Regions from separate parts of the Pseudomonas sp. DWP3-1-2 genome, predicted to be linked through region 1. Evidence: predicted binding sites of a transcription regulator. Region 1 holds the regulator's gene; the other holds the start of a gene.

Region 1 (3,519 bases):
GTGACCGGTACAGGAGGAGCACTGCCGGATTCGGCGGCCTGAGCCTTGACCGCATTGAGCGAGTCCAGCAGCAGTTCGAATTCGTTGTCGGTAATTTCGTCAGACGCAGGTTCGGCGGGAGCCTGTTCGACCGGCGCCGGCGCTGCGGCCGCCTCGTCTGCAGAAGCCGGCTCGGCCAGACGCGCCAGTGCCTCCAGCAACTCAGGCGTGGCTGGCGTGACGTCGGTCCGTTCGCGAACCTGGCTGAACATGCCGTTGACCGCATCCAGCGCTTCAAGGACCACGTCCATCAACTCGGAGTCGACGCGACGTTCGCCCTTGCGCAGGATGTCGAAAACGTTTTCGGCGATATGGCAGCACTCCACCAGCTCATGGAGCTGGAGGAAGCCGGCGCCGCCTTTTACAGTGTGAAAACCGCGAAAAATTGCATTAAGCAAGTCTGCATCATCAGGTCGGCTTTCCAGCTCGACCAGCTGCTCGGACAACTGCTCTAGAATTTCGCCGGCCTCTACCAGAAAATCCTGAAGGATTTCTTCATCGGCGCCGAAGCTCATTGGGGTGCTCCCTAAAATTAACCGTCAACAGACTTAGAAGCCCAGGCTCGATAGCAGATCGTCTACATCGTCCTGTCCGGACACAACGTCTACTCGTTTATCGGCATGAATCTGCGGACCTTCACCCTGAGAGAGACCTTTTTGTGGATCTTTTTCTGCGAGGATGGCTGCATCGTCATGTTCGATGCCTGCGAAGCGATCGACTTGACTGGCCATGAGCACCAATTTGAGCAGATTGCTTTCTACTTCAGTGACCAACTGCGTGACGCGCTTGATGACCTGACCGGTAAGGTCCTGGTAATCCTGAGCCAGCAGAATGTCATTGAGGTGGGTGGCCACCTCATGGGTTTCCTGCTCGCTGCGCGTCAGGAAACCGTCAACCCGTTTGGCCAGCTCACGAAACTCTTCAGCGCCGATTTCACGGCGCATGAAACGTCCCCAGTCCTCGCTCAACGCCTTGGCGTCGGTGCTCAGGCCGTTCATCAGCGGCGTGCTTTGCTCGACCAGATCCATGGTCCGGTTGGCAGCGTTTTCCGTGAGTTTGACAACATACGACAAGCGCTCAGTCGCGTCCGTGATCTGGGACACTTCTTCGGCCTGGGGCATGTTCGGGTCAATCTGGAAATTGACGATTGCACTGTGCAGCTCGCGGGTAAGCTTGCCGACCTCGCGATACAAGCCTCGATCACGAGTCTGGTTCAGCTCATGGATCAATTGCACGGCATCGCCGAAACGGCCTTTTTCGAGGCTCGCTACCAGTTCTGTCGCGTGCTTTTTGAGGGTCGACTCAAAGTCGCCCATTGATGACTCTTTATGCTCCATAGCGCCCTCGCGGCAAACATCAGCTATTGACGCGCTCGAAGATCTTTTCGATCTTTTCTTTCAGCACTTGAGCCGTAAATGGCTTCACAACATAACCGTTAACACCGGCCTGGGCCGCTTCGATGATCTGGTCACGCTTGGCTTCGGCCGTGACCATCAGCACCGGTAGGTGCTTGAGTCGTTCGTCGGCGCGCACCTGGCGCAGCAGGTCGATGCCGGACATGCCAGGCATGTTCCAGTCAGTCACCAGAAAATCAAATGAACCGCTCTGCAACATTGGCAGCGCAGTGATTCCATCATCGGCTTCGGAAGTATTGGTGAATCCCAAATCCCGCAACAGGTTTTTTATGATCCGCCGCATCGTTGAGAAGTCATCAACGATGAGGATTTTCATGTTCTTGTCCAATTCGACCTCCAAGCAGTCTTTAACGCGTTCAGCACCTGAACGCGCTGTTCAATCAATACCGGCACAGCTCACATCGGCTGCACTAAAACGACGACGGGCTTGGTAAATCAACATTCAAGGAACCGGGCAGAAATCGGCGATCGACAGAAAGGCAAAACCCTTCCGACAGCACGCATCACTCACGCAAGACCGGTTCCCGCCTTGTCCATCTCTTCCCAAACAACGCTTTGCACAGCCGGCGTCCACGAACAGCGCATCCACAAGAACGCGCCATACCTGTCAACGCGCTCGCCATTCCCCCAAACGCCCTCGCAAACGAGCTGCGCACTGGCTGTGTAACTGGCTGACTCGCGATTCGCTAACCCCCAGGACCTCACCGATTTCCTTGAGGTTGAGCTCCTCGTCGTAATACAGCGCCAAGACCAGTCGCTCACGCTCCGGAAGATTGGCAATCGCATCCGCCAATGCGGCCTGGAAACGCTCATCTTCCAGATCCCGCGAGGGCTCAAGCGACCCGCTTGCGCCGTCCTCGTGCAGACCTTCATGTTCGCCGTCCTGCAAAAGGTCGTCGAAACTGAACAGCCGGCTGCCCAAGGTATCGTTCAGAATCCCGTAATAATCATCGAGACTCAATTGGAGTTCGGCCGCAACTTCATGATCTTTAGCGTCACGACCCGTTTTAGCTTCAATTGAGCGAATTGCGTCACTGACCATGCGCGTATTGCGGTGAACCGAACGTGGCGCCCAATCCCCTTTACGCACCTCATCAAGCATCGCACCCCGGATACGAATACCCGCATAGGTTTCGAAGCTCGCGCCCTTGGTGCAGTCGTATTTGGTGGAGACCTCAAGCAGCCCGATCATCCCAGCCTGGATCAAGTCTTCGACCTGAACGCTGGCCGGCAGACGCGCCAGCAAGTGATAGGCGATACGCTTGACCAGCGGCGCGTAGCGCTCGATCAGTTCGTACTGCGAGTTCTTGGAAGCTTTGCTGTACATCTGGTAGCCGCTGGCTGTCATTGGACAGGCCCCGCAAATGTCTGGTGGACAAGTCGCTCGACGAAAAACTCAAGATGACCGCGGGGGTTGGCCGGCAACGGCCAGGTGTCGACTTTCTGCGCGATCGCCTTGAAGGCCAGGGAGCATTTGGAGCGCGGGAAGGCTTCATAAACGGCCCGCTGCTTCTGCACAGCCTTGCGCACACACTCATCGTAAGGGACGGCGCCCACGTACTGCAGGGCAACGTCCAGAAAACGGTCTGTCACTTTGGTCAGCTTGGCAAACAGATTGCGACCTTCCTGCGGGCTCTGAGCCATGTTGGCCAGGACGCGGAAGCGGTTCATGCCGTAATCGCGGTTAAGCAGTTTGATCAAGGCGTAGGCGTCAGTGATCGACGTGGGTTCATCGCACACCACCAACAGCACTTCCTGAGCGGCGCGCACGAAGCTCACCACCGATTCGCCAATACCTGCGGCCGTGTCAATGACCAGCACGTCCAGGTTATCGCCGATGTCGCTGAAGGCCTGGATCAGACCGGCATGCTGCGCCGGGGTCAGGTGCACCATGCTCTGGGTACCGGAAGCGGCCGGCACGATGCGGATCCCGCCAGGCCCCTGAAGGAGCACATCGCGCAATTCGCAACGGCCTTCAATCACATCGGCAAGGGTTCGCTTGGGCGTCAGACCCAGCAGCACGTCGACATTGGCCAGGCCAAGGTCGGCGTCCAGCAGCATGACG
Region 2 (3,519 bases), on a different contig from region 1:
TCGTGCAGGGTCAGGGGAACGGGTTGGCCAGCAGAAGGCGGGACGTCGGTTGAAAGCCGCAAGCCATCAGCCTGCCAGGCGAGAAGGCCACCGTTGAGGTAGTGATAGCGAGTGTGGCCGATTACATCCAGTAACCAAATAAACCGGCCGGCCCAGCCACCGCCTTCGTCGTCATAGACCACGTAGACCGCATCCGGGTTATGGCCCAACTCGCCGAACAGCGCCTGGAGTTGCGCGTGTTCCGGCAACAGGCCCGGAGCCGGAGGCTGGCCCAGTTGCGTGCGCTTGGGGTCGACAAAGCGTGCGCCGGGGAGGTGTCCGGCGTCGTACCGGGCACTGCTGGTCAGGTCGACGAGGATCAGCTCGGGCGCGTCGAGGCGTGCCAGCAGGTCGCTGGGCTCGATGACCAGGGGCAGGCTAGAGAAGACAGACATGTGCAGCCTCCAGTGTCGAAAAAGAGGCGAATTGTAGCCCAGCTGTCAGGCTTTGCGACTACTAAAGCTGGTCATCGCCCGCTCGATGCATTGGCAGGTTTTTCCAAAGGCTTGGACGGATATCTCCGAAAGCGGCCCGCCGCCCTGATCCGCGAAGACCAGCATCACGACTTTGCCGTTACTGCTCAGGGAGCGAATCAGCCAGTGCTGGCCGTTGAACAGGCCTTTTATGCTGCCCGGCAGCAAGGCAGAAAACTGATCAATGTTGGCCGGAGTCATGCGCAATTGCGTCGGTTGCGCGAGCAGGCGTTGCAGCACCGTGCTTTCTTTTATATAGAGCACGGTCCCGGCGGCTTCCTTCTGGAGGCCGCCGATCTGATGAACCCGCAGCATGGTGGCGGTCTTGTCCGTCATCATCAGCATGACACGCTGCATCCCGCAGGACAGCAAGGCGTCACGGGCCGCCGTGGTCAGGTGCATGGCGTTATTGAACGGGCTGGGCTCGATCAGCAGCTCGGCACATTGTTTGCGCCACACCTGCAGGGCCTCGGTGGACGGTGGCGCGGCAGGCAGTGTGCCGCGATGGACGCGTCGGGCATCCCACGGCCAGAGTAACGCTTCGGCCGGATGCCATATTTCCGGTGCGGCGTGGTGGCGGGCGCTGGTGACGGCGTTCTGGTGTACCTGCTGTTGAACGCTGGACAGGGGTTGCTGCAAGTACAAGCTGGTCAGGAGTTCCCAGCGCAGGCAATGCGGGCTGTCCCAGGCGTGTTGAGCCGACAGCGCCAGGCCGTTGCCCAGCAGCACCGTATTGGCCGGTTGATTCAGCCAGCGATGCAAATGCACGTCTGCGTCCATGAGTTGCTGCTGAAGCAGCGGGTCATCGTTTTTACGCGCAATGCGCATGGCTTTGACCAACTGGCGTCGATCCTTGATCAACAGCCGATAACCCAGCGTGACCCACAACGGCAGATTCCACAGTTCAGCCAGGGCGGTGCACAACTCCAGCAAACTGACACCGAACAGCTGCTTTTCAACCTCGCGGGAAGACTCGCCCTGATGAATGACGCGCATTTCCCACTCATCGAGCAGCTTGGGATGAGCGAGCGCCATCGGCCATAACGGTGACAAAAACAGCAGGCTGCCCAAATGAATGTCATGCCATAGACGCGCCAGGCGCCCGGCGAATAGACCGTTGGCCTGTTGGGTGGCGTGCAGGCTGACCAACAGCAACTGGCGAAAGGCTGTCGGGATTTCAGCGGCTTCCAGCGTGGGCAGGCGGTTGAGCAGCACTTCCGTGCGCGCCAGGCCGAGACGGCTGATCGCCACTTCAAGACTTTCGGCGGGCTCGGTGAGTCGGGAGGTCGGGTGGTTGGCTTCGCGCATGACACTGAGTACCAGCGTCGGGCTGTCCTGAATCATATCGGCGATGTCGCGCAACGAGCGACGACTGTCGTTGAGCGCCGCCCGGACTTGCTTATGGTTGGCCGCAGGCACTGGCAGTACGACGCCATCAAGCTGCTTGACCCAGGCGTCGAGGGTCTTGGGAACGGGGAGCGGTGTCGAAATTTCTGGAGGCATGTATCAGGCCTGTACGACTGGATATTTTAGGCAGTATGGACTGCGATATTTAAGGATTGGACAATTGCGCTGTAGACCACCGTTCACGGCCCGACTGGCTTTTCGTCATGGTGGGCTATAGTCTGGCTCACATAGGCCGATAAGTAGAAGAAGAGTTTCAAGAACTTGCGCTCCATGCCCCTGAATCCGACTTGGTAAGTAGTTTCTACCTATGGCTAAAATTATCGGCATCATTGTCGTTTTCGCGAGCGTGCTCAGCGGATACGTGCTGTCCCACGGCCAGATTGCCGCACTGATCCAACCTTTCGAGGTCCTGATCATCGGCGGTGCTGCTTTTGGTGCATTCCTGCAGGCCAACCCTGGCTACATGACCATGCACGTGATCAAGAAGTCGCTGAAGATGTTCGGCACGCGCTTCACTCACGCCTACTACCTTGAAGTCCTGGGCCTGGTGTACGAGATCCTCAACAAGAGCCGTCGCGAAGGGATGATGGCGATTGAGGGGGATATCGAGGACGCCGCGGCCAGCCCGATCTTCGCCAAATACCCTGGCATACTCAAAGATGAACGCATGACGGCGTACATCTGTGATTATCTGCGCATCATGTCGTCCGGCAACATGGCTCCCCACGAGCTGGAAGGCTTGTTCGACATGGAACTGCAAAGCATCAAGGAAGAGCTGGGCCATCCTTCTCACGCCATTACGGGTATTGCCGACGGTATGCCCGGTTTCGGTATCGTCGCGGCGGTACTGGGCATCGTGGTCACCATGGCTTCGTTGGGCGACGGCGACAACGCTGCCATCGGCAAACACGTAGGTGCGGCACTGGTGGGTACATTCTTCGGTATTCTCGCCGCGTACGGTTTCTTCGGCCCTTTGGCGACGTCCCTGGCCCATGATGCCAAGGAAGAACTGAACGTCTACGAAGCCATCAAGGCGTCCCTCGTGGCTTCCGCCTCCGGCATGCCACCGTCGCTGGCCGTCGAGTTCGGGCGCAAGGTGCTGTACCCGGCGCACCGGCCCAGCTTCAGTGAGCTGGAGCAAGCGGTTCGCGGTCGCTAAGCCATGGAAAACAATCAGCCGATAATCATCAAGCGCGTCAAGCGCTATGAAGGCGGACACCACGGTGGGGCATGGAAAATCGCCTTCGCCGACTTCGCCACCGCGATGATGGCGTTCTTTCTGGTATTGTGGTTGATGACGACCGCGACGCCGGAGCAGCTTCTGGCCGTTGCGGGTTACTTCAAGGACCCGGTCGGGTTCTCTGAAAGTGGTTCGCCCTACGTGATTGATCTGGGCGGTTCGCCGGAGATGTCGCCGGACCGCACGCTTAACCCCGAGGTCAAATCCACGCCAACCCCTGACACAGTGCCGATTGAATCCGACACGGCTGAAGCCAAGGACGATGCGCTGGAGCAGGAGCGTCTGGAGTTGCTGCTGCAAGAGTTGCAGAACAAGGTCAACGAAAATCCGCAATTGCAGAAATTCAAGGATCAGATCCAT

What was found. Region 1 encodes FliA, which starts transcription of late flagellar genes. Its sites were predicted from a motif close to CTAAAGTTTNNNNNNNNNNNGCCGNTAA; they were not measured.
Region 2: the regulator FliA is predicted to act here: its motif matches at 2,131-2,158, upstream of motA (flagellar motor stator protein MotA).

What each region holds. Positions count from the first base shown of each region.
Region 1 is NZ_JAFCTZ010000005.1:243,197-246,715, forward strand. It holds gene ACP7B0_RS14540 (chemotaxis protein CheA) at 1-554, opposite strand, end outside; gene ACP7B0_RS14545 (protein phosphatase CheZ) at 588-1,376, opposite strand; gene ACP7B0_RS14550 (chemotaxis response regulator CheY) at 1,396-1,770, opposite strand; gene fliA (RNA polymerase sigma factor FliA) at 2,062-2,802, opposite strand; gene fleN (flagellar synthesis regulator FleN) at 2,799-3,519, opposite strand, start outside.
Region 2 is NZ_JAFCTZ010000009.1:163,889-167,407, reverse strand. It holds gene rhdA (thiosulfate sulfurtransferase) at 1-434, opposite strand, end outside; gene ACP7B0_RS18710 (HDOD domain-containing protein) at 480-2,015, opposite strand; gene motA (flagellar motor stator protein MotA) at 2,227-3,078, shown strand; gene motB (flagellar motor protein MotB) at 3,082-3,519, shown strand, end outside.